2 regions of the Rhizobium sp. YAF28 genome follow, and region 1 is predicted to be linked to the other one. Evidence: riboswitches for the same ligand, from Rfam matches in the RefSeq annotation. Region 1 holds a riboswitch; the other holds the start of a gene.
The links. A riboswitch is a leader RNA that binds a small molecule or an ion and turns the genes downstream of it on or off. The one in region 1 is predicted to bind S-adenosylmethionine.
Positions count from the first base shown of each region.

Region 2: it holds a riboswitch for S-adenosylmethionine, as region 1 does, so the genes downstream of both, metA (homoserine O-acetyltransferase MetA) here and AB4Z13_RS11695 (O-succinylhomoserine sulfhydrylase) in region 1, are expected to answer to the same signal.

Region 1 is NZ_JBFRCX010000004.1:325,041-340,299, forward strand. It holds gene pstC (phosphate ABC transporter permease subunit PstC) at 1-1,075, shown strand, start outside; gene pstA (phosphate ABC transporter permease PstA) at 1,072-2,394, shown strand; gene pstB (phosphate ABC transporter ATP-binding protein PstB) at 2,409-3,224, shown strand; gene phoU (phosphate signaling complex protein PhoU) at 3,269-3,982, shown strand; gene phoB (phosphate regulon transcriptional regulator PhoB) at 4,114-4,797, shown strand; gene AB4Z13_RS11665 (pyrroline-5-carboxylate reductase) at 4,994-5,782, opposite strand; gene AB4Z13_RS11670 (GcrA family cell cycle regulator) at 6,087-6,617, opposite strand; gene AB4Z13_RS11675 (aspartate aminotransferase family protein) at 7,042-8,241, shown strand; gene argF (ornithine carbamoyltransferase) at 8,287-9,204, shown strand; gene AB4Z13_RS11685 (Hsp33 family molecular chaperone) at 9,296-10,288, shown strand; gene apaG (Co2+/Mg2+ efflux protein ApaG) at 10,312-10,704, opposite strand; gene AB4Z13_RS11695 (O-succinylhomoserine sulfhydrylase) at 10,893-12,077, opposite strand; SAM riboswitch at 12,124-12,202, opposite strand; gene AB4Z13_RS11700 (2'-deoxycytidine 5'-triphosphate deaminase) at 12,276-13,370, shown strand; tRNA gene AB4Z13_RS11705 (tRNA-Gly) at 13,431-13,504, shown strand; gene AB4Z13_RS11710 (hypothetical protein) at 13,515-13,796, opposite strand; gene AB4Z13_RS11715 (VOC family protein) at 14,156-14,539, shown strand; gene AB4Z13_RS11720 (methyl-accepting chemotaxis protein) at 14,601-15,259, opposite strand, start outside.
Region 2 is NZ_JBFRCX010000003.1:266,373-281,631, reverse strand. It holds gene AB4Z13_RS09055 (VOC family protein) at 1-169, shown strand, start outside; gene AB4Z13_RS09050 (DUF5666 domain-containing protein) at 331-960, shown strand; gene AB4Z13_RS09045 (ABC transporter ATP-binding protein/permease) at 1,016-2,857, opposite strand; SAM riboswitch at 3,005-3,082, shown strand; gene metA (homoserine O-acetyltransferase MetA) at 3,130-4,053, shown strand; gene AB4Z13_RS09035 (aldose epimerase family protein) at 4,194-5,216, shown strand; gene AB4Z13_RS09030 (GntR family transcriptional regulator) at 5,333-6,106, shown strand; gene AB4Z13_RS09025 (SIS domain-containing protein) at 6,103-7,134, shown strand; gene nagA (N-acetylglucosamine-6-phosphate deacetylase) at 7,134-8,285, shown strand; gene AB4Z13_RS09015 (SIS domain-containing protein) at 8,299-9,027, shown strand; gene efp (elongation factor P) at 9,157-9,726, opposite strand; gene epmA (EF-P lysine aminoacylase EpmA) at 9,877-10,941, shown strand; gene AB4Z13_RS09000 (lysine-2,3-aminomutase-like protein) at 10,938-11,990, shown strand; gene AB4Z13_RS08995 (acyl carrier protein) at 12,255-12,506, shown strand; gene AB4Z13_RS08990 (acyl-CoA dehydrogenase family protein) at 12,506-13,687, shown strand; gene AB4Z13_RS08985 (amino acid--[acyl-carrier-protein] ligase) at 13,692-14,600, shown strand; gene AB4Z13_RS08980 (DUF1839 family protein) at 14,591-15,259, shown strand, end outside.

The sequences.
Region 1 (15,259 bases):
GCCGCAGCCCTACATGATCGCTGCCGCAAAGACCCTGAACTCGGAGAGCATGACGAGCCGCGTCATCATGACGGCGATCGTGCTGCTCATATCTGTCGCAGGTGCTTTCTATGCGCTGCGCTCCGTTGCTCCGCGCTTCCGTGCCCGCAACCGTGTCGAGCGCGTTATGCTCTGGGCGCTGCTCGTTGCATCCTCCATCGCCATTCTGACGACGATCGGCATCGTGCTCTCGATGCTGACAGAAGCGAGCCGCTTCTTCGCCGTCGTTCCCTTCGTCGACTTCTTCTTCGGAACGGTCTGGGATCCGCGTTTTGCCGGTGCGGGCAGCTCCTCCTTCGGCCAGTTCGGGCTCATCCCACTCCTGCTCGGCACGCTCTATATCGGCCTGGTCGCCATGCTGGTCGCCGTGCCGGTCGGCCTCTTTGCCGCCATCTACATGGCCGAGTATGCTTCTTCGAGAGTGCGCTCGATCGCCAAGCCGCTTCTCGAAGTGCTCGCCGGCATTCCGACGATCGTCTATGGCTTCTTTGCACTCGTCACCGTCGGGCCGTTCCTGCGTGATTTCTCGGCGCAGATCAGCGGTCTTTTGAGCGGCAGCTATACGAACTTCATCCAGGCACAGAGCGTCATCACCGCAGGCATCGTCATGGGCATCATGCTGATCCCTTACGTTTCCTCGCTGTCGGACGATATCATCACCGCAGTTCCGCGGGCACTGCGTGACGGCTCGCTCGGTCTCGGCGCCACACGCTCCGAAACCATCAAAAAGGTGGTCTTGCCCGCAGCCCTTCCCGGTATCGTCGGCGCGCTGCTGATGACCGCTTCGCGTGCCATCGGTGAAACCATGATCGTGGTTCTGGCCGCCGGTGTCGCCGCCCGTATCCAGATCAATCCCTTCGAGCCGATGACGACAGTGACCGTCAAGATCGTCAACCAGCTGACCGGCGACCTTGAGTTCACCTCGCCGCAGACGCTGGTTGCCTTCGCACTTGGCATCACGCTGTTCTGCATCACGCTTTGCCTCAACATCTACGCGCTCTATATCGTGCGCAAATATCGGGAGCAGTACGAATGACGAATATTGTTTCCCCCGTCGCCGGCGTTACCGTTTCTAAGGCGCCCGCGCGTCGCGATATCGGCATCAAGCGTCGCTACGCTGCCGAGCGCCGGTTCCAGGCCTATGGCATCGCAGCCATAGCATTCGGCCTCGTCTTCCTCTTCATTCTGCTTTGGACGGTCATCAGCAACGGCTATACGGCCTTCCTACAGACGTCGATCACCCTGCCGATCGAATTCTCCGAGAAGACGATCGACCCGGACAACAAGCGTGCAACCGACCCTTCGGTGCTGGTCGCTGCCAACTATCCGGTTCTGCTACGCGACGCGATCGTCAAGCAGCTCGGCATCAATGCCGCAAGCCGTCCTGACGTGCGCGATGCATCCGCCATGCTGTCCAAGGGGGCGCCCATTCAGCTGCGCGACATGGTCGTTGCCGACCCGTCGATCATTGGCAAGACCGTCAATATTACAGTGCTTGCAGATGCCAATATCGACAGCGCCAACAAGGGCCAGATCAATCTTTCGGTCGATGAGAAGAACCGTAAGGTCAACGACAAGCAGGTTGCCTGGATGAATGAGCTGAAGGCGAGCGGTGCTCTCCACAAGACGTTCAACACCGGCCTCTTCGTCAACGGCAATTCCAGCCGTCCGGAAGCCGCAGGTCTCGGCGTCGCCCTCATCGGCTCGCTCTACCTGATGCTGATCGTTCTCGTGCTTTCGCTGCCGATCGGCGTCGCTGCCTCGATTTACCTTGAGGAATTCGCGCCGAAGAACAAGCTGACGGACCTGATCGAGGTCAATATCAACAACCTCGCCGCCGTCCCGTCGATCGTCTACGGTCTGCTCGGCCTGTCGGTCTTCATCAACTTCGCCGGCCTGCCGCGTTCGGCACCGCTGGTCGGCGGCCTGGTGCTGACGCTGATGACGCTGCCGACGATCATCATCGCCACGCGTGCAGCGCTCCGTGCCGTGCCGCCGTCGATCCGCGCGGCTGCCCTCGGCCTCGGCGCCTCGAAGATGCAGATGGTGTTTCACCACGTGCTGCCGCTTGCAATGCCCGGCATCCTGACCGGCACGATCATCGGCCTTGCCCACGCACTCGGCGAAACTGCGCCGCTGCTGCTGATCGGCATGGTCGCCTTCGTCGCCCAGGCGCCGAGCAGTCCACTCGATCCCTCCACGGCGCTTCCGGTTCAGGTCTACATGTGGGCCAACGAAGCCGAGCGCGCATTCGTGGAAAGAACCTCGGGTGCCATTATCGTCCTGCTCCTGTTCCTGATCGTCATGAACATGGGAGCTATCCTCTTGCGTCGTCGCTTTGAGCGCCGCTGGTAAACGGAGTAGAGATCATGAACATGTTGACGGAAGCTGCAGTTGAGAAGGCGCTGGACCAGAAAATGAGCAACGTCCCGTATAAGATGATCGGACAGGATGTCTCCGTTTATTACGGCGAGAAGCGCGCGCTTTTCGATGTCAATCTGAACGTCCGCGAAAACACCGTGACCGCCCTGATCGGCCCGTCGGGCTGCGGCAAGTCCACCTTCCTGCGGTCGCTGAACCGCATGAACGACACGATCGATGGCTGCCGCGTCACCGGCAAGATCACGCTCGACAGCGACGATATCTACGATCCTGACATCGACGTCGTCGAACTCCGCGCCCGTGTCGGCATGGTGTTCCAGAAGCCGAATCCGTTCCCGAAAACAATCTATGAAAACGTCTCCTACGGACCGCGCATCCACGGCCTCGCCAAATCCAAGGCCGACCTGGACCAGATCGTCGAGACGAGCCTGCAGCGCGCCGGCCTCTGGAATGAGGTCAAGGATCGCGTGCATGAATCCGGCACCGGCCTTTCCGGCGGTCAGCAGCAGCGTCTGTGCATCGCACGCGCCGTTGCCGTCAGCCCGGAAGTCATCCTGATGGACGAGCCCTGCTCGGCGCTCGACCCGATCGCGACTGCCAAGGTCGAAGAGCTGATCCATGAGCTGCGTGAAAACTACACCATCGTCATCGTGACGCATTCCATGCAGCAGGCCGCGCGCGTATCACAGCGTACGGCCATGTTCCACCTCGGCAACCTGGTCGAGGAAAACGACACCGACAAGATGTTCACCAATCCCGACGATCCGCGCACCCAGGACTATATCATGGGCCGGTTCGGCTGATTTTGGCGATGTGAAGCCTTCCCGATTTTCGAGGACAAAGCCCCATGGCATCGACACATATTTTTTCCGCTTACGATGACGATCTGAAATTCCTGTCCCGGCGCATTTCCGAGATGGGTGGTCTTGCCGAACAGATGGTCGGCGAGGCCGTCCGTGCGCTGGTCAACGGCGACACTGCGCTCGCCCAGAAGGTCATTTCCGACGACGTGATCCTTGATCACGCGGAACGCGAAATCAACGACAAGGCGATCGTCACGATCGCCCGTCGCCAGCCGATGGCCTCCGACCTTCGCGAGATCATGGGTTCGATCCGCATCGCCGCCGACCTCGAGCGTGTCGGCGACCTCGGCAAGAACACCGCAAAGCGCGTCATCGCCGTCCAGAGCACCGGCGTTCCGCGCAAGCTCGCCCGCGGTCTCGAGCATCTCTCCGAACTGGCGCTCGTCCAGCTCAAGGAAGTGCTCGACGTCTATACGACGCGTTCTGCGGACAAGGCCAAGTCCATCCGCGAGCGCGACGACGAGATCGACGCGATGTACACCTCGCTGTTCCGCGAACTCCTCACCTACATGATGGAAGATCCGCGCAACATCACGAGCTGCACGCATCTTCTCTTCTGCGCCAAGAACATCGAGCGCATCGGCGACCATGCGACCAACATCGCTGAGACGATCTATTACATGGCAACCGGCGCCCAGCCGGAGGGTGAGCGTCCGAAGGACGACAGCTCCAATACCGTCGGTGCGGTGACGGAGTAATCCGGACCTGCCAATTGCGTGCGCGCCCTGCGCTGGGGCGCGCAAAGGTCGCAGCCAATTCCAAGTTTCTGCATGGTCCGTTGCTTAAATCACCCCCGGTTTAAGGATCATGCATTAGGAGACTGACACGCATGATCCCAAGAGTTGCAGTTGTTGAAGATGAAGAGGCGCTGAGTGTGCTTCTCCGCTACAACCTCGAGGCTGAAGGTTTCGAGGTGGATACGATCCTCCGTGGCGACGAGGCCGAAATCCGGCTTCAGGAGCGCACGCCGGACCTGCTCATCCTTGACTGGATGCTGCCGGGCGTTTCCGGCATCGAACTCTGCCGCCGGCTGCGCATGCGGCCGGAGACCGAGCGCCTGCCGATCATCATGCTGACGGCACGCGGCGAAGAGAGCGAACGCGTTCGCGGTCTCTCGACCGGCGCGGACGACTATGTCGTCAAGCCCTTCTCCACGCCGGAACTCGTTGCCCGCGTCAAGGCGATGCTGCGACGCGCCCGTCCGGAGGTTCTCTCCACCGTTCTGAAGTGTGGTGATATCGAGCTCGATCGCGAAACCCATCGCGTTCATCGCAAGAGCCGCGAAGTGCGCCTCGGCCCGACCGAATTCCGCCTGCTCGAATTCCTGATGTCGTCGCCGGGCAGGGTCTTCTCCCGCTCGCAGCTTCTGGATGGCGTCTGGGGCCACGATATCTACGTGGACGAACGTACCGTCGACGTCCATGTCGGGCGCCTGCGTAAGGCGCTGAACTTCTCCAACATGCAGGATGTCATCCGCACCGTCCGCGGCGCGGGATATTCCATGGAAGCCTGATCCGAGTGATCGGAGGTCCAGACGGGTCGCTCGCTTGCCGGGCGGCCCGTTTGCTTATCTGGTGTCCTTCTGAAGAAACAGCGATGGGTAGGCCCGCCCTGTCCGTCGAGCTTGAAGCGACCTGTCTCGGCGAAGCACAGCTTCTTCTGGAAGCCGACACTAGGCGCCGAAAGCGAACTTCAAGAGGGTTTGCTTTCTACAGACGAATGCGTGCAAGAACTCGATCAAGAGCCTTTTGCAGAGCCACAGCGCCACCGAAATCGCGAAAGTCTTCGAGCACCTGTTCATTCAATCCGCCCTTGGTCGAATGCTCGCCGATGAGTTCATCAAAACTCGCGACAGGTTTCGAACGGGCAGCATGGGCGAGGCCGGAAAACAATTGACGGAGGTAGGCGTCGCCAGCCGTTCTCGAAAGCCCTTGGCTCTGCAGCCAGGTCGACGTCGCGTCCAGGATGCCGAAATAGGTGGCCATCAGGCAGCTCGCCACCGCGAGAAGTTCGAACTCAGGTCTGTTTTCAACCTGGATCGCCGTTCCGAGCGCCGAAAAGAGGGCGTGGGAAACCTCGTCGGGCGGGTAGATCGCAGTCGCGCCCTGAAGATCTGCGATGAACGGAAGTGGAATTGCCAGGCTCAGGCGAACTGGCTGATCGATCCACGCCAGCAGTTGATCCATTGGCGTGGCCGCGACGAAGCTGATGACATGGTGGCCCGGCCGAAATCGGAGCGAGCGGATGACCTCCTCGGCAATTTGCGGCCTCACCGCCACAAATACGAGATCGGATCGGTCGAGAACATCCTGGTTCCCCAAAGCGATCGACACATTCCGGTTTGCCGCCGCAAGGCGGGCGGCGACGCTTGCGCTGCGCGGTGACAGCACGATCGGTGTGTCGCGAAACGCTGTCTTGCCCAATCCGGTGACGACGGCCTCGGTAATCGTGCCCGTCCCGACGAACCCCATTGTCATCCGCTTTGGATCGATCTCCATTGGCACCCCTGACCGACTGTTTGCGCCGTGCTACTCCACGAGAATACCGCATCTGCATCAGAAAATCGCGTTACAGCGCCATGACCACCGTTCCATGCCAGCCTGGGGCTGAAACACATCGGTGGTGTTGGCCACGTAACTTCGCATTGTCAGGCATGGTGAACGACCGGCAGAGATCGGCCTCCGGCAGATAGTCGTGGTCAGGAGCGGTTTTCCAGTCCTCCTGTGCCGGCTAAAAAAATCACCCCTCCGCGCATAGGCGAGGAGGGGTGATGGTACGTTGCGTCTGTTGGAAGATCGCGGGTCAGGCGACCCGGACAGCCTTGCGGCGTTCGCTGACCGGCTGGTAGGCGAGGCGCTGGTGATAGTTGCAATAGGGCGAGGAATCCGGGGAGTCGCAGCCGCAGAAGTAGAAGTCGTCCTTCAGCGGATCGCCGACCGGCCACTTGCAGGTGCGCTCCGTCAGTTCCGTCAGGCCAAGGCGGCGTGAAATCGGCACGACCACATTCTTGGCCGGCACGTATTCCATTTCCTCGACCGTTTCGATCTCGATCTCTTCCTTCAGCATCGTTGCGCCCTGCTGGCGGGTAACGGTGCGGGTGGTGATGCGAGACGCATAGTTCGGGGCGCGCGGAGCCGACGTATTGCGCTTCGTTGCGCGCGCAGCGGTTGCCGTGCCGCCGGCCTTGGCGCGGCCGGGAAGACTGAGCCGGTGAACCTTGCCGATAACAGCGTTTCTACTCACTCCGCCAAGCTGCGCAGCGATCTGGCTGGCGCTCAGCCCCTCTGACCAAAGCTTCTTGAGCTTCTCGACACGCTCGTCTGTCCAGTTCATTGCCCTGTCTCCACCTTTCGCGTTGGTGATGGCAGAATCCCTCACCGTTGCCTCGGAAGTCTCCGAAGCAAGAAACGCCTGATCAATTTTGGTGACTAGTTCCGCCGCATGCAGTCTAGTAATTGAACTTTAACCTAGTGTGAGCCTGACTCTGTGACAAGAGTCGCGTGAATCCGATGAATCCGAATTCGGGGTTTTCCCCAACTTGCTTCCCCGGAGAGTCATTTCTGCAACATTAGCTGTTGATAGACCTGCAAGTCTGATTTGAGGCTTGACGCATGTGCTAAATCCTCAGTTTTGTTGACATTGCAGTGCGAAAAGTAAATAGTGCTTCCTGCCGCCGCAAGGCGGCATTTTTGATTTTTCGGGCCTGGTTTTCTTAGCCGGAGTCCGTTGCCTTAGAGCCTGACCAGGAGATTGCGCCATGGCTGAAGCCTCGCCGCTTTATGATACCTATTCTCGTGCCCCGCTGCGGTTCGAGCGAGGCGAGGGCGTGTGGCTGATCACCGAAACGGGCGAGCGATATCTGGATTTCGGCGCGGGCGTTGCCGTTACCTCCGTGGGGCATGGCAATCCGCACGTTGTGGCCGCTCTCAAGGATCAGGCCGACAAGGTCTGGCATCTCTCCAATATTTATGAAGTGCCGGGGCAGGAGAAGCTCGCCAAGCGTCTGACGGATGCCACTTTCGCCGACAAGGTGTTCTTCACCAATTCAGGCGCCGAGGCTCTCGAATGCGCCATCAAGACTGCGCGCCGCTATCAGTTCTCCAAGGGGCATCCGGAGCGCTTCCACATCATCACCTTCGATGGCGCCTTCCACGGCCGTACGCTGGCGACCATCGCCGCCGGCGGCCAGGAGAAATATCTCGAAGGTTTCGGCCCGAAGACCCCTGGTTTCGATCAGGTGCCCTTTGGCGATGTCGAGGCTGTCCGTGCCGCTATTACCGACAAGACCGCCGGCATCCTCATCGAGCCGGTGCAGGGCGAGGGCGGTGTCCGCCCAGCAACGTCCGAATTCATGAAAGCGCTCCGCCAGCTCTGCGATGAGCATGGCCTGCTGCTGATCCTCGACGAGGTGCAGACCGGCGTCGGCCGTACCGGCAAGCTCTTCGCTCATGAATGGTCGGGTATAACGCCCGACATCATGGCGGTTGCCAAGGGCATCGGCGGCGGCTTTCCGCTCGGCGCCTGCCTTGCGACGGCAGAGGCCGCTTCCGGCATGAAGGCGGGCACGCATGGTTCCACCTATGGCGGCAACCCGCTGGCCATGGCTGTCGGTAACGCGGTGCTCGATGTCATCCTGGCCGAGGGCTTCCTGCAGCATGTGCGTGATGTCACTCTCGTCTTCCGCCAGGGCCTTGCATCGCTCAAGGATCGCTATCCCGACGTGATCGAAGATATCAGGGGCGAAGGGCTGTTGCTCGGCGTCAAGGCTGCCATTCCCTCGGCAGAGCTGCTGAAGGAAATCCGCGCAGCCCATCTTCTGGCGATCCCGGCAGGCGATAATGTCATCCGCCTGCTGCCGCCGCTGGTCGTAACCGCCGAGGAGGCGCGCGAGGGTCTTTCCCGTCTCGAACGCGCTGCCGAAAACATCCGTGCCGCCAAGGTCAAGAAGACCGCTTGATAGGACAATGCCCCGCCCGCTGGCGGGCGTAGCAGGTAACGAACAATGGCTTCCCCCAAACACTTCCTCGATCTTTCCGCCGTCACCGGATCCGACCTCAGAACCATCATGGACGATGCCAAGCTGCGAAAGCAGGCTTTTAAGGCCGGCACGGCCGACAAGCCGCTCGCCGGCAAGATGCTCGCCATGATCTTCGAGAAGCCGTCCACGCGAACCCGCGTCTCCTTCGATGTCGGCATGCGCCAGCTCGGCGGCGAGACCTTGTTCTTGTCGGGCACTGAAATGCAGCTCGGCCGCGCCGAAACGATCGGCGACACCGCCAAGGTTCTGTCGCGCTATGTCGACGCGATCATGATCCGCACGACCGACCACAACCGTATGCTGGAGCTCGCTGAGCATGCGACCGTGCCGGTCATCAATGCGCTGACGGATGATACCCATCCCTGCCAGATCATGGCTGATATCATGACCTTCGAAGAGCATCGCGGCCCGATCAAGGGCAAGACGATCGCCTGGACGGGTGACGGCAACAACGTGCTGCATTCGCTGGTGGAAGGAGCTGCCCGTTTCGGCTACCGCATGAACATGGCAGTACCCCTTGGTTCCGAGCCGAAGGATCACTATCTGAACTGGGCCCGCAATGAGGGCGCCGAAATCATGCTTTACCATGATGCTGACCGTGCGGTCGCCGGCGTCGATTGCGTGGTGACCGATACCTGGGTCTCCATGAATCAGGAACATCGGGCTCGCGGTCACAATGTCTTCCAGCCTTATCAGGTCAACGCGCATTTGATGGCGCAGGCCGGCAAAGACGCATTGTTCATGCACTGCCTCCCCGCTCACCGCGGTGAGGAGGTGACGGACGAAGTGATCGATGGCCCGCAATCCGTGGTCTTCGATGAAGCGGAAAACCGTCTTCATGCGCAGAAGTCGATTCTTGCTTGGTGCCTGGGCGCGATCTGAACCATAATCGGATGTCGCGAGTTCCAAACTCGCGGCTGCGCAAGCAGCCGGTGCGCTGGCCGGCTGCTCTGACAAAACAGGAGTGAAAGCCATGGCAGAAGCTGCCGCCGCCCTCGGCGAGTTCGATTTCGCCGGCGATGATCATGTCGTCCCCTTCCAGGTGGAAGGGCTGGATGTGCGCGGTCGCGCCGTCCAGCTCGGCCCAATGCTGGATTCAATCCTCGAACGCCATCATTATCCCACGCCCGTCGCCCGCCTTCTGGCGGAGGTGGTGGTGCTCACGGTGCTGCTCGGCACCTCGCTGAAGTTCGAGGGCAAATTCACTGTCCAGACCAAGAGCGACGGTCCCGTCGATCTCTTGGTTGCCGATTTCTCCACGCCGGAAAATGTCCGGGCCTACGCCCGCTTCGATCAGGCCTTGCTCGATAAGGCGATCGCTGCAGGCGAGACGGAGCCGGAACAGCTTCTCGGCAAGGGCGTGCTCGCCTTCACCATTGATCAGGGCAAGTTCAGCCAGCCCTATCAGGGCATCGTGGCACTTGACGGTACCTCGCTGGAAGACATTGCAGGTGTCTATTTCCGCCAGTCGGAGCAGATCCCGACGCGCGTGCGCCTTGCCGCAGCCGAGCTCTTCGACCGCGACGAGAACGGTAAGCCGCGTCACCGCTGGCGGGCAGGGGGCCTCGTCGCCCAATTCCTGCCGGAAGCGCCGGAGCGTATGCGCCGGCCCGATCTTCACGGCGGTGATGGCGACACGGCTGCGCGCGCCCATGTTGAGGATGATGCCTGGACGGAAGCCCGCTCGCTCGTTGAAACCGTGGATGCCGATGAACTGACCGATCCGCTTGTTGGCACCGAACGCCTGCTCTTTCGCCTCTTTCACGAACGCGGCGTGCGCGTCTACGATCCGCGCGCCGTCTTCGATCGTTGCAGCTGTTCACGGGAAAAGATCGGCGGCGTGCTGAAGGGCTTCAGCGCCGAGGAAATCGAGGCGAGCCAGGAAAATGGCGAGATCTCGGTCACCTGCGAATTCTGCTCCACGACCTACCGCTTCCCGGTGCAGGAAGTTGCGGCGGCGGAGTGAGTGCGCGGAGAATGGGGCAGGCTCTAGTTCAATACCCTGAGCAGGCCGGGTGAATCCAAAGAGAAGGCGGGGATGTCGACATCGAACGTCTCGCCTTCGTCCGTCTCCATCTGGTAGTGGCCGAACATCAGGCCGGACGGCGTATCCAGCGGGCAGCCCGACGAATATTCATAGGTGTCACCTGGCTGCAGCCGCGGCTGCTCGCCGACGACGCCGGGGCCGCTGACCTCGTCGATCTGCCCGTTCTGGTCGGTAATGTTCCAGTAGCGGTTGACGAGACGTACGGCGATGCCGGAATTGTTGCTGATGACCACACGGTAACCCCAGACATAGCGATCGTCATCCGGATCGGATTGCTCCTCCAGATAAAACGGCTCGACAACGACTTCGATATCTCGTGTGAGGGCGCGATACATGCCTTACACCTTAGTCAGGATATGTTACCCGTATCTTATAAGAGGCCTCTGCCGTCAAGAAACGGTACAGTGATCGCGGCCTCACCACCCCCGGTTGGACCGCCTTTCGTTCATTAAGCCTAACTCTCAGTGTTAATTTCAAGGCAATGCGACGGCCGCAGCGTCTGCCGACGGCCGTGCCTTGATGGTCAGGCCGAAACCTTCGCCAGAGCGCGGGCGAAATCTTCTATCAGATCGTCCGTATCCTCGATGCCGGCCGACAGGCGCACCGTGCCCGGCGAGATGCCGAGTTCGGCGCGAGCTTCGTCCGTCAGGTTCTTGTGCGTGGTCGTGGCCGGATGCGTGATCAGGCTCTTGGAGTCGCCGAGATTGTTGGAAATCTTGACGATCTCAAGCGCGTTCTGCAGCGCGAAGGCAGCTTCCTTGCCACCTTTGAGCTCGAAGCAGACGAGCGTCGACCCACCGGACATCTGCTTGGCGATGATATCGGCCTGCGGATGGTCTTTGCGGCCGGGATAGATGACCTTGGCGACCTTGCCCTGATCGGCCAGGAAATCGGCGATCTTCGCCGCATTCTGGGTCTGCTGCTTGACGCGCAGCGGCAGCGTCTCGATGCCCTTCAGAAGCGTCCAGGCATTGAAGGGTGACATGGCCGGGCCCGTATGGCGGAAGTAGTCGTGCAGGTTCTCATCGATCCATTCCTTGTCGGAGAGAACCACACCGCCGAGGCAGCGGCCCTGGCCGTCGATGTGCTTGGTCGCGGAATAAACAACGATATGAGCGCCAAGCTCCAGCGGCTTCTGGAAGAGGGGCGTCGCAAAGACGTTGTCGACGACGACCTTTGCGCCGATCTGGTTGGCGAGCTTGGCGACACCGGCGATGTCAATCACTTCCAGCGTCGGGTTGGTCGGGCTTTCCAGGAAGAATACCTTGGTCTTCGGGGTAACAGCCTTTTCCCAGTTTCCGAGGTCGCGACCGTCGATCAGCGTGCAGTCGATGCCGTATTTCGGCGCCAGCGTCTCGACGACCCAGCGGCAGGAGCCGAAGAGGGCACGGGCGGCAACGATATGATCGCCGGCCTTCAGCTGGCAGAGAATGGCGGCGGTGACTGCAGCCATGCCGGAAGCGGTGGCGCGGGCGTCTTCGGCGCCTTCCAGCATGCACATGCGCTTTTCGAACATGTCATTGGTGGGGCTGCCGTAGCGCGCATAGATGAAACCTTCGGTCTCGCCCTTGAAGCGCGCTTCCGCCGCTTCCGACGTATCGTAGACGAAACCCTGCGTGAGATAGATTGCCTCGGATGTCTCGCCATATTGCGAGCGGAGCGTTCCGCCGTGGACGAGTTGGGTTGCCGGGCGCCAGGTCTTGCTCATGCCATCACCACTTTCAAACAACAAAAAAACCGGCCGCAAATGCAGACCGGTTTTCAACCCGGTCTTTTTAGCCACTTATTTAACGTGGCTGCAAGCCGACCGGCCAAATCACCACGGGATAAATTTGCAATACTGCCGTTCTAAGCTTGCGTCAATTCCCCGACTTTGGTTTTGTCGGCTGCAAATTATGGATGGAGCATGATGGCTCGCGAAACTGGAATTTTGGCCGACCGCGCAATTGCCGCGCTGTTTGAGACGGGGCGTCTTCAAAGCGAGCGCGAGCTGGACCGCGACCAGATCCAGCCTGCCAGCCTGGATCTGCGGCTGGGCGCCAAGGCTTTTCGGGTGCGCGCCAGCTTCATGCCCGGCCCATCGCATCTCGTCTCAGACAAGCTCGACCGGCTGAGCCTGCATGTCATTGACCTCAGCGAAGGCGCGGTGCTGGAAACCGGCTGCGTCTACATCGTACCGCTGATGGAGCGCCTCGATCTGCCGGCCGACATGTCGGCCTCGGCCAATCCGAAGAGCTCGACCGGCCGCCTCGATATCTTCACTCGCGTCATCACCGATTACGCGCAGGAATTCGACAAGATCCCGGCCGGCTATTCCGGCCCGCTCTATCTCGAAATCAGCCCGCGCACGTTCCCCATCGTCGTGCGCCGCGGCTCGCGCCTGTCACAGATCCGCTTCCGCGTCGGCCACTCGGTTCTGGGCGAGCCGGAGCTTTTGAAGTTGCACGCAACGGAAACGCTCGTCGCCGCCAAGCAGCCGAACGTATCCGGCGGCGGCATTGCGCTGTCGATCGATCTGACGGGCGACGAGGAAGGCTTGATCGGCTATCGCGGCAAACACCACACGGCCGTCGTCGACGTCGACAAGAAGGCTCAGCACGATATCTACGATTTCTGGGAACCACTCTACAGCCGCGACCGCACCGAGCTGATCCTCGATCCGGATGAGTTCTACATCCTCGTCTCGCGTGAGGCCGTGCACGTTCCGCCGCATTATGCGGCGGAAATGACCCCCTTCGATCCGCTCGTCGGTGAGTTCCGCGTCCACTATGCTGGCTTCTTCGATCCAGGCTTCGGCCATGCGCCGGCCGGCGGGCGCGGCAGCCGCGCGGTGCTGGAAGTGCGCAGCCACGAAGTGCCCTTCATCCTGGAAGACGGCCAGATCGTCGGCCGCCTGATCTACGAGCACATGCAGGAACAGCCGTTGAGCCTCTACGGTTCAGGCCTCGGCTCCAACTATCAGGCCCAGGGCCTCAAACTGTCTAAGCATTTTCGGATTTGATGCCCGATGGCGCCGTCACTTGACAGCGGCGGCTATCTGTTGGAAGTCTCAAGCCATCAGGCGGGTGTAGCTCAATGGTAGAGCAGCAGCTTCCCAAGCTGAATACGAGGGTTCGATTCCCTTCACCCGCTCCAGCTATTCCTCTCAATCTCTTCCGAAAATGTTGATCGGCCGGTACTGGCGGTGAGCGATCGCCAACGTGCGGTCTGGGCGGATGATATAGGTCTCCTCGACCTGCCGGCCGTACTGGTCGATGAAATTGTGCGGGAAGGTCGAGCCGATCGGCGACTTTGTCAGTTTGGTGCGCGGCTGGCCGTTGTAGGTGATGCTGCCGGGAATAGGCTCGATGCCGGGACCGGTATATTCGACAGTCGTGCAGCCAGCGAGCGCCAGCGCGCCGATCAGGCCAAGTGCGATCAGTTTCATATTGGAAGCCTTTCTTTCCGCAGCACGGTGCTATTGTACCGCAAATCGCCGAAAGCTCACGATACAAACGGTGCGCGCGTCTTCAACCCTTCGAGAAGTGCCCGGGTAAAGGTTGTGATCGTTCGCGCCAACCGTCCGATTGATCTGATTGCCGCTCGTGGCGCTATCTGGTAGAGCGATGCTGTCGAAAAAGGCAGGATCGGATGAGGTAAGCCCGGTCCCTTCCATCATCGGAAGCTCTGCTCCGTGTTTCACACGAGAACCCGCGACGTGGCCCGCATGCGAATGCGGGTTCCCGGCGGCATGCGGAGCGTTAAAAGACGCACTCCTCCGGGATTTTATTCTCAAAGGAGACATTCATGCGTTTGAACCATCTTGATTTCTACGTGCCCGATATTGCCGCTACGGCGGATTTCTTCCTGCGTTATTTCAGTCTGGAATTGCGGGAGATGAACGAACGGATCGGCCGGGCGATCCTTCATGACGACCAGGGAACGGAGATCGTCTTGAGCCGCCCGCTGCCGAAATTCGGCGGTGCCGATCAGGTGGAGCTGCAGCGGCAGACCTATCATATCGGCTTCATCCTCACCGAAAGATTGGATGTCGATCGGCTTCATGGCCGTCTGGTGACAGATGATGCCGCTGTCTCAGGACCACCGGCCGCCATTCGCGGCGGCTGGCTCTTCTATTGCACCGCGCCCGGCAACCTTCTTGTCGAAGTCGGCTGGCGTCCACCAGCCTGAAGGACCTGAAACGAAAATGGGCGGCCGAAGCCGCCCATTTTCATTCAATCATGTCATCAGCTCAGAACTCCGTCCAGTCAGCTTCCTGGCTGCTGGCGGGGGCAGCGTTGTTCACGCCGAAAGCGCTGGCTATCTTCTGGCCGAGGGCGCGGGCGGGCGAAGCCTTCGGGCGTGCGGTGCTTTCGGCAACGCGGACCGGAGCTCTGGCAGCCGGCCGTGCGCCAGCGCGCGGCGCGGCCGGTGCGGTCGAGATCGGCGCGCTTGCAACGAAGCCGCCGGTGCCTGTCAGGCGGAACTGGCCGAGCAGGTTGTTGAGCGCCGTCGCTTCCGTGGCAAGGCTATGGCTTGCCGCGGTGGATTCCTCGACCATGGCGGCATTCTGTTGGGTGCCCTGATCCATGGTGTTGACGGCTGTATTGATCTCCTGCAGGCCGGTCGACTGCTCGCGGGCGGCTTCGGCGATCGCATGGACGTGCTGGTTGATCTCCTGCACCTCGTGGACGATCGCATCGAGCGCCTTGCCGGTTTCGCCGACCAGCGAGACGCCGGTCTGCACATGCGTGCCGGATGTGTTGATCAGCGCCTTGATTTCCTTGGCGGCGTTTGCAGAGCGCTGGGCGAGTTCACGCACTTCCTGTGCGACGACCGCAAAACCCTTGCCGGCTTCGCCGGCACGCGCTGCCTCGACACCGGCGTTCAGCGCCAGCAGGTTCGTCTGGA
Region 2 (15,259 bases), on a different contig from region 1:
GGCCGGTAGCCGCGACGAGGTGGATGATTACCTCAAGAAGGCGCTGGCAGTGGGCGGCAAGCCCTGGAAGCCGATCCTCGATATGGGGCCGATGTATGGATGCAGCTTCCAGGACCTCGACGGCCATGTCTGGGAAATCATGTACATGGACATGTCTGCTGCCGGTTGAGCCGGTCTTTTCAAAGGTCTTTCGCGGACTCCGGCGTCTGGAACCGGATTGTCGGGGTCCGCTTTCCTCACTTTTCCTTGATTCGCCCGCGCCGCGTCATGCGGCATAGAGTGCCGCTCAGCTGGGGATCGTGCCGATCAATGGCGACAAGGAAGAGTTACATGTCTTGCAAATCCTATACCAGAATATTGACGGCGCTTGCCGCCAGCGGCTTCGTCGTGCTTAGCCTTTCGCAGGCGGCGATTGCTCAGGAAAACCAGCGCGTGCGCGTTCGTGGCACGATCGAGAGTCTCAACGGCGACACGCTAACCGTCAAGACCCGCGAGGGCAGCGATGCGACGGTGGCGCTCAAGTCCGGCTGGAAGGTCTCGGGTATCAGGAATGCTTCTGTCGATGATATCAAGGTCGGCGATTTCGTTGGTGTCGCCTCCTTGCCGAAGGGCACAGGTCCCGATGGCGCGATCGAGGTGCTGATCTTCCCGGCCGCGATGAAGGGCACCGGCGAAGGCAGCCGTCCGTGGGACGTGCAGCCGAACAGTTCGATGACGAATGCGACCGTCAGCAATGCGGTCAAGGCTGTCGACGGCCACACGATCACGCTCACCTATCAGGGCAAGGAAAAGACCATCTCGATTGCCGAGGGCACGCCGATCGTTACCTTTGCGCCGGCAACGAAAGATGATCTGAAGCCGGGCGCCGGCGTTATCGTCATGGCGGAAAGGGCAGCCGACGGCAGTATCTCGGCCGCTCAGGTCGCCGTCGGCATCAACGGCGTGATGCCGCCGATGTAAGCTCTCCTGGAGCAATTTCAGCCAAACCGCCGCACACTTCTTCTACTGGAATTGATCAGAGCGCCGGGGCACGAGCTGTCGCGGCGCTTGATCCTGCGACGGATGCTACCGGTTCTTCATCGGATTTCGAAGGCAGCGCCAGCAGATGCAGTATGCGCGGATGCAGCGCTTCCAGATAGGTCTCCGAGCGGCCGATATAGATCATGCCGGTGTCCGGCATCGTGGTAAGCAGCTTCGTCATAGTGCGCTGCCATTCCGGCTCCATGCCTTCGAGCACTTCGTCGAAGACGGCCCAGCGCGGCTTGACGAGGAGCAGGCGGGCAAAGCCGATAGCCTTCTGTTCATCGGCATCGAGAAGCTTGTCCCAGCGCGCGCGGCTATCGAGGCGGGCGACCAGGGAATGCAAGCCGGCAGCCTCAAGTGCGGCTTCGATGGCCGCGGTGTCATAGGCTTCGGGTTTTTGGGGGAATGCGATCGCCTCGCGCAGCGTTCCACCCGGCACATAGGCAACCTGGGGGATGAACAGGATGTCGTCAATCGGCGGCAGGCCTATTGTGCCTTTGCCGCAGGGCCAGAGGCCGGCCATGGCCTGGAAGAGCAGGCGGCGGTTCACGCTGTGATCGCCGTTGATCATGACCTTTTCGCCGGCCCTGATCGTCACATCCGTTTCGCGCATCTGGAAGCCGCCGCAATCGTCGATATCCTCGCCAAGCTTGGCAACGATGACGATATCCTTCAGCGTCAGCCTGTCGGGCGCGGTTTCCTCGTAGACGATTGCGTCCTTCAAATCGAAGTCATCATCCATCTCCTGAAGCGCCTGGCGGAAATCGGTGACGCGCATCAGCGTGGCGCGCCATTCGGCAATCGGGCCGAAGTTGGCGACATACCAGCGCAGCGCCGTATTGACCTGGTTGAAGGCGCCGACCGACATCATCAGCTGGCCGAATGTGAGGCCGCCGGAGAAATAGGCGGGGGCTGCAACAATGATCGGGATAACGATAACCAGCCAGCCATAACCCGCCGAGACCCAGGTCAGGTTGGTATTGGCCATGGCGAGCCGCTTGATGACGGTAAGGACGTTGCTGATATCGCCGTTGATGCGTTTGCGCTCGTTCTCTTCGCCACGCGCCACTGTTATCGCCGGCATATTCTCGTTGGCATGCATTAGCGCAAAGCGCAGTTCGGCTTCCTTCGAGAATCGGTCGGCATTGAGCTTGACGAGCTTGCGGCCAACGACCTGGCTCAATAGCGAGGCCGATGCGGCGTAGAAGATCGCCGCCCAGACCATGTAGCCGGGGATGGTGAAGCTGTGGCCGCTGATATGGAAGATGAAACCGCTCGAAAGCTCCCACAAGACGCCGATGAAGCTGACGAGCAGAATGGTCGATTGCAGGAGGCCGAGAGCGAGGTTGGTGGTGCTTTCGGCAAGATTGCGGGAATCTTCGTGAAGACGCTGGTCCGGGTTAACGCCGAGGATGCCGATGGTGGAGAGCTTGAGGGCGCGCTTGCGCTCCAGCCACTGATCGACGAGATCGCGTGAGAGGCCTTCGCGCATGTAGAGGGCGGTCATCTGGTTCAGCCATGCCTGCAACACGTTGAGCAGCAACAGCGCACCGGCGATCATCGCGAAGACTTCGAGCTGGCGGAAGAACTCGCCGAGATCACGACGCTCGAGGGAATCGTAGAAAGGGGCGTTCCATTCGTTGAGGATCACCTGTCCATAGGCGGTCATCAGGATGATGACGACAAGCAGGATCGCAAGTCCCACGACCTTGCCGCGAACCTGCGAATTCCAGAATGCGGAGAACATCACTCCAAGCCGATATGTCAGGCTGAGATCATACCCCACCCGGTCCTGACTCTGGATGCCCTTCCCCCCTTTGACGTCATTTTTCATTATTTTTTCCAAAATCGCCCATCACACCATTAATAACATGGGGGCGTTACTGGTCCATCAACAGATTCCACCACCCATAAAGAAAGCGTGATGGCTTGTGCAGCTGTCTCTATTGACAGTTGATTCGCAGCGCGACTGGCGCTAATTAGGATGCCTCGTGGTGATTTGGCCGGCCGGCTTGCAGCCACGTTAAATAAATCGCTAAAGGGCCGCGTGCGGACCGGTAGCGATTCTTTCGCCGCCGGTTTTTTATTTTGATCGAGTTGACCGCAATGCCCATCAAGATCCCCGATACGCTGCCTGCCTTCGAAACCCTCGTGAACGAGGGCGTGCGGGTGATGACCGAAACGGTGGCGATCCGCCAGGATATCCGCCCCTTGCACATCGGGCTGCTCAACCTCATGCCGAACAAGATCAAGACAGAAGTGCAGATGGCGCGCCTGGTGGGCGCTTCGCCGCTGCAGGTGGAATTCTCGCTGATCCGTGTCGGCAACCACAAAGCTAAGAACACGTCTGAAGAACATCTGCTCGCCTTCTACCAGACCTGGGAGGAAGTGAAGCACCGCAAGTTCGACGGCTTCATCATCACGGGCGCGCCGATCGAGACGCTGCCTTACGAGGACGTTACCTATTGGAAGGAAATGCAGCAGATTTTCGACTGGACGCAGACAAACGTCCATTCGACCATGAATGTCTGCTGGGGTGCGATGGCGGGGATTTATCATTTCCACGGCGTGCCGAAGTATGAACTGAAGGAAAAGGCCTTCGGCGTTTACCGCCACCGTAATCTCAAACCCTCTTCCGTTTATCTCAACGGTTTCTCTGATAATTTCGAGGTTCCGGTGTCGCGCTGGACCGAGGTGCGCCGGGCCGACATCGAGAAGGTCGACGGCCTCGAGATCCTAATGGAATCGAGTGAGATGGGCGTCTGTCTCGTCCACGAGCCGAAGGGTCGGCGGCTTTATATCTTCAACCATGTCGAATATGATTCCACATCTCTTTCGGACGAATATTTCCGCGACGTGAATGCTGGCGTGCCGATCAAGATGCCGCACAACTACTTCCCGCATAACGATCCGGCGCTTGCGCCGCAGAACCGCTGGCGCAGCCATGCGCATCTGCTTTTCGGCAACTGGATCAATGAGATCTACCAGACGACGCCCTACGATATCGAAGAGATCGGCTCGGACATCTGAGCGCCACCGGTCCAGTTTAGAAATGATCCGGTCGCATTTCTGCGACGGCATTTTGTTTTCCGGCCCTGCCCGGTTGCGGTTTGCGGCGAATGGGGGCAGGTTCCGGTTCCTGAATTCTAGGGATGGAGTAAGCGTCGATCATGACGGACAAGTTGGAACGGGAAGTTTTCGGACAGACGAAGGACGGGGAGACCGTCCATCGCGTCGTCATCCGCGGCGGCGGACTGACGGTCAAGGTATTGAGCTGGGGCGCAGTAATCCAGGATATCAGCCTCGAGGGCCATAATGCCCCGCTGGTGCTCGGCTTCGAGGATTTAGGCAGCTACCTCGCGCATTCGCCTTTCTTCGGCGCGACACCGGGACGCTGTGCCAACCGCATCGGCGACGGCAAGTTCACGCTCGACGGCAAGGACTACCAGCTCGAACTGAACGAGAAGGGTGTCACGCATCTTCATGGCGGCAGTAACAATATCGGTACACTCGTTTGGACGATCGTCGAGCACGAGACCGACCGTGTCGTGCTGAAGATCGTCGATCCCGATGGCCGCGCCGGTTATCCCGGCAACTGCACGATCCAGGCGACCTATCGCGTGCATGGCAATGGCGAGCTTTCCGTCAACTACGAGACGACGACGGACCAGCCGACGATCGCCAATGTCTGCCAGCACTCCTATTTCAATCTCGATGGCCGGGAGGATGCGCTGGCGCACGACATCATGATCGCTGCCGACCACTATCTGCCGACCAATGAGAAGCAGATACCGACCGGCGAGATCCGCTCTATCGAAGGCACCGCGTTCGATTTCCGCGCGATGGCGCCGATGAAGCGTTTCGCCGGTCAGGAGCAGGCGCTCTACGATCATAATTTTTGCTTCTCGAGCGAGCGCACGGCCAAGCGCTCCGTCGTACTTGCCCGCAGCCTGCATTCCGGCGTCTCGCTGGAAGTGCGCACGACCGAGCCTGGCGTACAGTTCTATGCCGGCTTCAAGCTCGGCGTGCCGGTGCCGGGTCTCGGTGGCCGCAAGTATGCGCCATTCGCAGGCTTCTGCCTGGAAACGCAGATCTGGCCCGACGCCATCAATCATGCAGGCTTTCCGAACGCGGTTCTGCGTCCAGGGGAGGTGCTGCGGCAGGAAACGGATTACATCTTCACGAAGAACTGAGATCACCCATCCGTCAGGATCAATGAAAACCCTCGCGGTGTCCCGCGAGGGTTTTTCTTTTTGGTGAAGCGAATCCGACTTGCCGATTGGTTCTAAATAGGTTCTATTATGCGTCCATGGATAGAACCAGTCTGATAGCGGAACTGAATGGTCGTGGGCTGCGCGATGAGGCGGCAACGGGGCCGCTTTACAAGCGGCTGGCGCAGGCGCTCACGGGCCTCATTCAGGAAGGTCTGCTGAAGCCCGGAACAACGCTGCCCGGCGAACGCGATCTGGCGGAAGCCCTGAAGCTTGGTCGCGTGACGGTTCGGACAGCCTATCGCGATCTCATGACATCGGGTGCGCTGGAATCGCGCCACGGCAGCGGCACCTTCGTTTCAAGCAAGGTGGAGCGCATGGAGCAGTCGCTATGGCGGCTTTCCTCCTTCTCGGCGGACATGCGCTCGCGCGGACGCTCGCCGGCGGCGAAGATCCTGTCGCGTACCATCAACAATCCGTCTCCCGAAGAATCCTTCCTGCTCGGCCTCGGTGTCGATGAGCCCGTGCTGCGGCTCGACCGCCTTCGTCTGGCTGACGGGCTGCCCCTCGCCATCGAACGCGCGGTCGTGCCGGTCAAGTTTCTCGGCGAGGATGCCGGCGGTGAAGGCTCGCTCTATGATGCGCTCGCCCAGAGCGGCCACAAGCCGGTGCGCGCCATGCAGCGGCTGACCGCCGTCACGCTCGATCCTTCATCGGCGGCTATCCTCGATGTCAAGGCCGGTGCGCCGGCGCTTCTGATCGAACGCGTTTCACGCCTGGAAGACCAGCGCGTCGTTGAATACACCCGCTCGCATTATCGTGGTGACGCCTATGATTTCGTCGCCGAACTGAGAATTGGAGATGACCTATGAGTGAGAACCAGTCGTTGATGCTGCAGGAGGCGGGCCAATCGCCCGAAGTGGTCGCTACCCTGCTCGAAAAAGAAAAGCCGGTCTTCGCAGAAATCGCTCGGCTGTTCTCGTCCGCCCGCCCGAGCGTCGTCACGACAGCGGCGCGCGGCTCTTCCGACCATGCTGCGACCTTCTTCAAATATCTGTTCGAGATTACCTGCGGCGTGCCGGTCGCCTCGATTGGGCCGTCTATTGCTTCCGTTTATGGTGCCTCCCTGCATCTGAAGGGCGGCATCCATTTCACCGTTTCACAGTCGGGCGCGAGCCCTGACATCGTGGCGCTGCAGGAGGCGGCCAAGAAGGGCGGGGCGACGACGATTGCCGTCGTCAACGTCACTGACAGCCCGCTCGCCAAGCAGGCCGATCTCGTTCTTGGCCTCAATGCCGGTGCTGAAAAGAGCGTTGCGGCGACCAAATCCTTCATCGCATCTGTTGCCGCCCTCGCTGGCGTGACGGCTGCGATCAGCGGCAAGGCCGATCTGCAGGCGGCGCTCGAGAAGCTTCCGGCCGCTCTTTCCGCGACGTCCGGCATCGAAACCAAGGCAGCCGAGGATGTGCTGTTCAATGCCGCCTCACTTTATACCGGCGGCCGCGGCCCGGCTTTCGCCATCGCTCTCGAGGCGGCCCTGAAGGCCAAGGAGACAGCTGGTCTTCACGCTGAGGCCTTCTCTCTTGCGGAACTGATGCACGGCCCGATGCGCCTCGTACAACCTGGCTTCCCGATCATCGGTTTCGTGCCTGAAGATGCCGCCTACGACAACAATGTAAAGGCGCTGGAGCGTCTGCAGAAGCTTGGCGCTACCACCGTGCCCTTTTCGACGAAGCCGCTCGCCGGCGTCAATCTGCAGGTTCCGACGACCGGCAACGGTCTCGTCGATCCCCTGGTTTCGCTACTCGTCTACTATCGCCTGATCGAGTCCGTCACCCGCCGGAAGGGCTTTGATCCGGACAAGCCGGCCAACCTTCTCAAGGTGACGGAGACCGTCTGATGACCCGCAAGATCTTCACCGGCGCGCGTATCTTCGATGGCGAACGTTTCCATGATGAACGGGCGCTAATCGTCAAGGACGGACGCGTCGAGGCGATCGTCGGCCCGAATGATCTGCCCGAGGGCGAGGTCGTGATACTGGCAGGCGGCGTGCTGTCTGCCGGTTTCATCGATGCGCAGGTCAATGGTGGTGGCGGCCGCATGCTGAACGACGAGCCGTCGCCGGGTTCGATGTATATGATCGCCGACGGGCATCGGCCGTATGGAACGACGGCGCTGCTGCCGACGCTGATTACCGATACGGCAGAAGCGACGGCCGCCGCGATCGAGGCGGCGAAGATTGCGGTGAAGACCAACCGCGGCGTTGCCGGCCTGCATCTGGAAGGTCCGCATCTGGCGCCGGCGCGCAAGGGTGCACATCTCGCCGAGCTGATGCGTCCGGTCGAGGACAAGGACGTCAAGGGCTTTATCGCCGCGCGCGAGGCGATCGGCACGCTGCTCGTCACCATGGCGGCGGAACAGGTGGCAGTTTCGCAGGTGCGCGAACTGAGCGAAGCGGGCGTCATCGTCAGCATCGGCCATTCCGACAGCACCAGTGAGGCGGCGGAAGCCCGCTTCGATGCCGGGGCTCGCGGTGTGACGCATCTCTTTAACGCCATGAGCCAGCTGGCGCACCGCGCGCCGGGGCTCGTTGGTGCGGCGATCGATCATCCGGCGGTCTGGTGCGGTATCATCGCCGACGGCCATCATGTCGATCCGAAGGCGTTGCGCACGGCGCTGCGTGCCAAGCGCGGCGAGGGCAAACTTTTCTTTGTGACCGACGCCATGTCGCTGGTCGGCTCGCAGATGGATACGTTCACGCTGAACGGCCGCACCGTGCGACGCGAAAGGGGCGGCTTCTGTTCGAAACTGGTCCTTTCGGACGGCACGCTAGCGGGTTCGGATGTCGACATGGCTTCAACGATCCGCTACGGCGTCACCTATCTGGAACTGACGCTTGCCGAGGCACTCAGGATGGCGACGCTCTATCCGGCGCGTTTCCTTCGGCTTGCCGATCGCGGCCACCTTTCGCCAGGCGCGCGCGCCGATCTCGTGCATTTCACCGATGCAATCGAAGTGACGGCGACCTGGCTAAACGGCGAAGCGGCTTGAAGGAGAGCGGCGGATGAGTGACATCACGGACGCGTATTTCTCCAATCTGATCGGCCGGCTGGAAGAGTTGAAGCGGGCACTGGCCGAACCAATGGCGCAGGCCGCCGCCGCGATCCTTGAGGCTGCCCGTGGCGACAAGCGTGTCTATGTCTTCGGCACCGGCCATTCGCATATGCTGGCGGAAGAGGTGCATTACCGTGCCGGCGGACTTGCCTTTACCGTGCCCGTTCTCGTCGGCTCGGCCATGCTGCATGAGGGTGCGGTCATCAGCTCGGTCTATGAGCGCACCCAAGGGCTGGTGCGGCCAATGCTGGAGCGTTACGGCATGCAGCCGGGTGATGTGATCATCATCGCCTCCAATTCAGGCGTGAATGCCGCGCCGATCGAGGCGGCCGACTACGCGCGCGAGATCGGCGCCAAGGTGATCGCCATCACCTCGATCGCCTATTCGACGGCGATCGCCAATGGGCGCCGGCGGCTTGCCGATGTGGCCGACGTGGTGCTGGATAACGGGCTGCCGCCGGGTGACGCCGTTCTTGATCTCGATGGCACGGGCCTTCGGGTCGGGCCGGTCTCGACGGCTGTGGGCGTCACCGTCATCAATGCCATCTTTGCGGATGTCGCCTCCGAGCTTTCGAAATCGGGCGATGCGCCTGTTTACCTCAGCGCCAACATGCCGGGCGCTGCAGAAATCAATCAGAAGCTGGTGAAGAAATACCGGCCGCGTAACCCGCATCTCTGAGCGGGAGGCCGGCGTTTTTGCCGGTCTTTGTCTATTGGCGCTGCCGGAAGCGAATGTGTATTTCCGATCAAATGAAAACGGCCCGAAGCGGTTGCTTCAGGCCGTCCGAATGTCTGGAAACTGATGCAATCAGTTCTTGGCGCGCTCGACGTAGGAATTGTCTTCCGTTGCAATGACGACGCGGGTGCCGGCATCGATATGCGGCGGAACCAAAGTGCGGATGCCATTCGACAGGATCGCCGGCTTGTATGAGGAGGATGCCGTCTGGCCCTTCACGACCGGTTCGGTCTCAACGATCTCGAGGGTGACGTGGCGCGGCAGTTCGAGCGCCAGCGGAATACCTTCGTGGATCGACAGGATGCAGGTCATGCCTTCCTGGAGGAAGGCCTTCTGGTCGCCCATGGTGTCAACGTCGACGACGACCTGATCATAGGTGGCCGGGTTCATGAAGTGGAAGCCTTCGCCGTCTTCATAAAGGTACTGGAAGTTCACATCTTCGACGAAGGCGCGCTCGACCTGCTCGGTGGTGCGCCAACGCTCGGAAACCTTCACGCCGTCAACGATGCGGCGCATGTCGACCTGGGTAACCGGCGTGCCCTTGCCCGGGTGGAAATTCTGAGCCGTGAGAACGACGTAGAGCTTGCCGTCGACATCGAGAACGTTGCCCTTGCGGACCGAAGAGGCGATGACCTTGACCATAAGACTTCCTTGTAAGTCGGCTTTCGGCGTCGTAGAGGACAGTCAGAATGGCCCTGAAGACGCAAAATGTTTTTTCTTCGGGGCGGCACTAACCTAAAATCGCGTAAATAGCCACCCCATCCCGGCCGAATCCGGCAAGGAAAGCGTTGAATGAACCTCACGAGCGCCACAGCGTCTCCCTGGTGGACACCATCAGTGCATGCCGATCGCCGCCCGTTCCTTATCGGGCGTAACGCGATCCAGTCAGCGCTGCGAGGTTATTTCGCCCGTGAGGATTTCATCGAGGTCGATACTGCGACGCTGCAGGTGTCTCCAGGCAACGAGGCGCATCTGCATGCCTTTGCGACGCAAGCGCTGACGACGGACGGACAGGCTGCGCCCTTCTACCTGCACACGTCGCCGGAATTTGCCTGCAAGAAGCTTTTGGCCGCCGGTGAAGAACGCATCGCCTGCTTTGCGCATGTCTATCGCAACCGCGAGCGCGGGCCGCTGCATCATCCTGAGTTCACAATGCTCGAATGGTATCGGGCGGGCGAGAGCTATGAGAGCCTGATGATGGATTGCGTGCGTATGCTGGCGCTCGCTGCCGAAACGGTGAAGACCGCAACGCTTACCTATCGCGGCGCTGAGTGCGATCCCTTCGCCGGGCCGGAGCGCATCAGCGTTGCAGAAGCGTTCGGTCGCCATGCCGGCATCGATCTTCTGGCTTCTGTATCTGCTGACGGCTCGACCGAACGCGAGCATCTTGCCGCGGAAATGCGGCGGGTCGGCATGCGCGTTGCCGATGACGATCATTGGGCTGATCTCTTCAGTCGGGTGCTGGTGGAGAAGGTCGAGCCTTATCTCGGCTTTGGCCGTGTCACCATTCTCGACGAATATCCTGTTTCAGAAGCGGCTCTTGCGCGGCCTTCGGCGCGCGATCCGCGCGTAGCGGAGCGCTTCGAGTTCTATGCGTGCGGGGTCGAGCTTGCCAACGGCTTTGGCGAACTTACAAATGCCGCCGAGCAGCGGCGCCGTTTCGAGATCGAGATGGCGGAGAAGATGCGGGTCTATGGCGAGACCTATCCGCTCGACGAGGATTTTCTGGCGGCGCTGGCGGTCATGCCGGAAGCGAGCGGCATCGCGCTCGGCTTCGACCGGTTGGTGATGCTGGCGACAGGTGCATCGCGGATCGATCAGGTGCTCTGGGCGCCGGTCGCGGAGTACGGCCGATGAATGTCATGCGTCCGATCAAGAGCGTCGACGATCTCGTCAGGGCGGGGCTGGTCGAGGACACGGAGCGACTGGCGCTCGATGAGGTCGCCGCGCGCTATGCCATCGCGCTGACACCTGCCATGGCAAGGTTGATCGATTATGCCGATCCGGCCGATCCGATTGCCCGTCAGTTCGTGCCCGATGTGGCGGAACTCGTTACCACGCCCGAGGAACGGGCCGACCCCATCGGGGACCATGCGCACAGCCCGGTCGAGGGCATCGTGCATCGCTATCCGGACCGCGTGCTGTTGAAGGCCGTGCATGTCTGCCCGGTCTATTGCCGCTTCTGCTTCCGGCGCGAGATGGTGGGGCCGCAGGGGCTCGGCATGCTCGATCCGGCGGCGCTGGCTGCAGCCGTCGACTATATCCGCGGGCATGGCGAGATCTGGGAAGTGATCCTGACCGGCGGCGATCCGCTGGTGCTTTCACCAAGGCGTCTCGGCGACATTCTAAGCGAGCTTGCTGAGATCGAGCATGTGAAGATCGTGCGCTTCCACACGCGCGTGCCCGTCGTCGATCCGCAGAAGATTGATGCGGAGCTGATTGCGGCGCTGAAAGCGAGTGGCAAGACTGTCTATGTCGCGCTTCACGCCAACCATCCGCGTGAGCTGACGACTGAAGCACGCGCCGCCTGCGCCCGGCTGGTGGATGCCGGCATCGTCATGGTCAGCCAGTCGGTGCTCCTGAAGGGCGTCAATGACGATCCCGACGTGCTGGCAGAACTTATGCGGGCCTTCGTCGAGACGCGCGTGAAACCTTATTATCTGCATCATCCGGACCTTGCGCCCGGCACCAGCCATTTCAGGCTGTCGATAGAAGAGGGGCAGAAGATCGTTGCCTCGCTTCGCGGCCGCATCTCCGGTCTCTGCCAGCCCACCTATATTCTCGATATTCCCGGTGGTTACGGCAAGGCTGTCATCGGTGCGAGCGCTGTGAAGACGACCGGGGAGGGCTGCTACTCGGTGTCGGACTATCGCGGCGGCGAGCATTCCTATCCTCCTGCCGGTTAACGCAAAAGCGTGCTCCCGGCGTACCATTTCTGCACTCGATACAGCCGGGGCCATTTACTGCCGGTCGTCTCGGGCCACATCAAACTATTGATAGGAATGAAGTATTAGGCCTCAAGCGGGCATTATTTGTAAAATACAAAGTATGAATGATAGTCATATTTAACTAATTACATTAGCGGAATTTTCTGTTTTCCGCACTAAAAGCACTCCCATGAAAAGGCGATGAATGCCGGCTCAGGATCATGAAAATCTGGAGTTAATGGGATGAACAAGACAATCCGCGACCTCGTAGCCAAGTTCGGTAAGCTTCCTGTTCCTGTTGATCAGGTTGCCGACGATGCGGATCTCTACGCTGCGGGTCTGACGTCCTTCGCCTCGGTGCAGCTCATGCTTGGCATCGAAGAGGCATTCGATATTGAATTTCCTGACAATCTCCTGAACCGCAAGTCCTTCGCAAGCATCTCGGCGATCGCCAAGACGGTCGATCTCATCCGGGATAGCCGAAAGGTCGCCTGATGAACTTCCCGGTCAAGATCACGGAAGACAGCCTGGTCGCAAGGGCTGCCCGGGTCGCAGAAATTGCGGCAAAACATGCGGATGCCGTCGATTTCGAAGGCCGGTTCCCGCAGGAAGCCGTCAACGCGATGAAGACCGAGCGCCTGCTCGGCATCCAGATTCCCCGCCATCTCGGTGGCGAGGCCGCTTCCATCACCCAGATCGCCGAATTGTGCTCGATTCTTGGCCAGGCCTGCGCGGCAAGCGCGATGGTCTTCGCCATGCACCAGATCAAGCTTTCGAGCCTCGTCGAACACGGCGTCGACAGCGAATGGCATAGCGCCTTCATGCGCCGTATCGCCGCCGAACAACTTCTGATCGCTTCCGCCACCACCGAAGGTGGGATCGGCGGCAATCTGCGCAACAGCATCTGCGCCATCGAAATCGACGGCGATATCTGCAGGCTGCAAAAGGATGCGACCGTCATTTCCTACGGCTCGCATGCCGATGCAATTCTCATCACCTCGCGCAGCCATCCGCAGGCCGCTTCTTCCGATCAGGTGCTGACTGCCTTCCTTAGGGATCAGTACACGCTCGAAAAGACGCATATCTGGAACACGCTCGGCATGCGCGGTACCTGCTCCGACGGCTTCCTCTTCAAGGGCGAAGCGCCGGCCGCACAGATCCTGCCGAAGCCCTTCGCTGAAATCGCTGCGCAGTCGATGCTCGCCTCCTCGCACCTGCTCTGGAGCGGTGTCTGGTACGGCATCGCGGTCGATGCCGTTTCCCGCGCACAGGGTTTCGTGCGTGCCGCTGCCCGCAAGTCTCCCGACGCCACGCCGCCCGGCGCGCTTCGCCTCGCGGAGGTTTCCAACCTCCTGCAGATGGTGAAATCGAACGTCGTTGCCGGCCTCAAGGCCTATGAGGATGCCAAGGTTGACGGCGACAAGCTCTCGTCGATGGGTTTTGCCGTGGCGATGAACAATGTGAAGATCGCCTCTTCGGAAACGATCCTGGAAATCGTCAATCATACCATGCTGATCTGCGGCATCATGGGCTACAAGAACGGTACGCCCTTCAGCCTCGGACGTCATCTGCGCGATGCCCATTCCGCACAGCTCATGATCTCGAACGACCGCATCCTCGGCAATACGTCGAGCATGCTCCTCGTCCATAAGCAGGACACTAGCCTACTGGGGTAAAGCCATGGATATGCAGACTTCGTTTCTGGACCGGCTCTTCGAGTCTGGTCTGCTGATCGATACCGGCGTTGACGGTCTTTATGGCCGCAGCGGCCAGTTCGAAGATGTCATCGCTGCCTTCGAGCGGCTGATCGACAAGTTCGGCGGCGGCGATGGCGCCGAAGCGATGCGCTTTCCGCCCGGCATGAACCGCGCGCTCTTCGAAAAGAGCGGCTACATGAAGAGCTTTCCGCAGCTTGCCGGCACGGTGCACAGCTTCTGCGGCGCCGAGCTCGACCATATGAGCCTGCTGCAGTGCATGGAAGTCGGCGAGGACTGGACCAAGGACCAGAAGGCGACCGACATCGTGCTGACGCCGGCAGCCTGCTATCCGCTTTATCCGACGGTCGCCAAGCGCGGCAACCTGCCGGCCAAAGGCGGTCTCTTCGATCTGCAATCCTATTGCTTCCGTCATGAGCCTTCCAAGGATCCGGCCCGGCAGCAGCTTTTCCGCATGCGCGAATATGTCTGCATGGGCACCGAGCAGCATGTGACCGATTTCCGCCAGAGCTGGATGGACCGCGGTGTCGAAATGATGAAGCAGGTCGGTCTCGACGTGACGATCGACGTTGCCAACGACCCGTTCTTCGGCCGTGCCGGCAAGATGATGGTCAACAACCAGCGCGACCAGAACCTGAAGTTCGAGCTCTTGATCCCGATCACCTCCTCTGCAAACCCGACGGCCTGCATGAGCTTCAACTATCATCAGGACTCGTTCGGCGTGAAGTGGGGCCTGAACCTTGAAGACGGCAGCGTGGCCCACACCGCCTGCGTCGGCTTCGGGCTGGAGCGCATTGCGCTCGCGCTCTTCCATCATCACGGCCTTGACGTCAAGGAATGGCCGGCAAGTGTGCGGAAAGTCCTGTGGGGCTGAGCGGCTCGATGACATCGGTCTTTGCGGGTATCGATCCCGATACCTACAAGGCGCATGCGCTGCATTCCGGTGAGCGCATGTGGCCGGAGACCAATTGCTACATCGATCTCTGGATCGAGGTTCTCTCGACCTTCGGTGTTGCGCCGGAAGCGATGCTCGGTTTCACGTTGACCCAGGATTTCGAGGGCGACCAGTTCACCTTCTTCAAGGTGCCGCTGGAGGATCTCGAAGCGCTCTACGGCATTCGCGCCACCGAGCTTGCGATCTACGACCGCGTCGAGCGACATATCGAGGTGCAGATCGCCCGCGGGCGGCTCTGCCTCATCGAGATGGATTCCTTCTACATGCCAGATACGCGCGGCACCGCCTACCGGCAGGAACATGGCAAGACGACGGTTGCGATCAACCGGCTGGACTTTGCCGGCAAGCGTGTCGACTACTTCCATAATGCCGGTTATTTCCGCATCGAGGGCGAGGATTTCGACGGCTTGTTCCAATCCCATCTGACGGATGAGGATGCGCCGTTCCTGCCCTATACCGAATTCGCCAAGTTCCCGGAACGCCCTGTCGGCGAAGCACATCTGCGCGAGGTTTCGCGGCGGCTCCTGGGCTTCCATTTCCATCGCCGCCCAAGCGCCAATCCGATCCGCGCCTTTGCC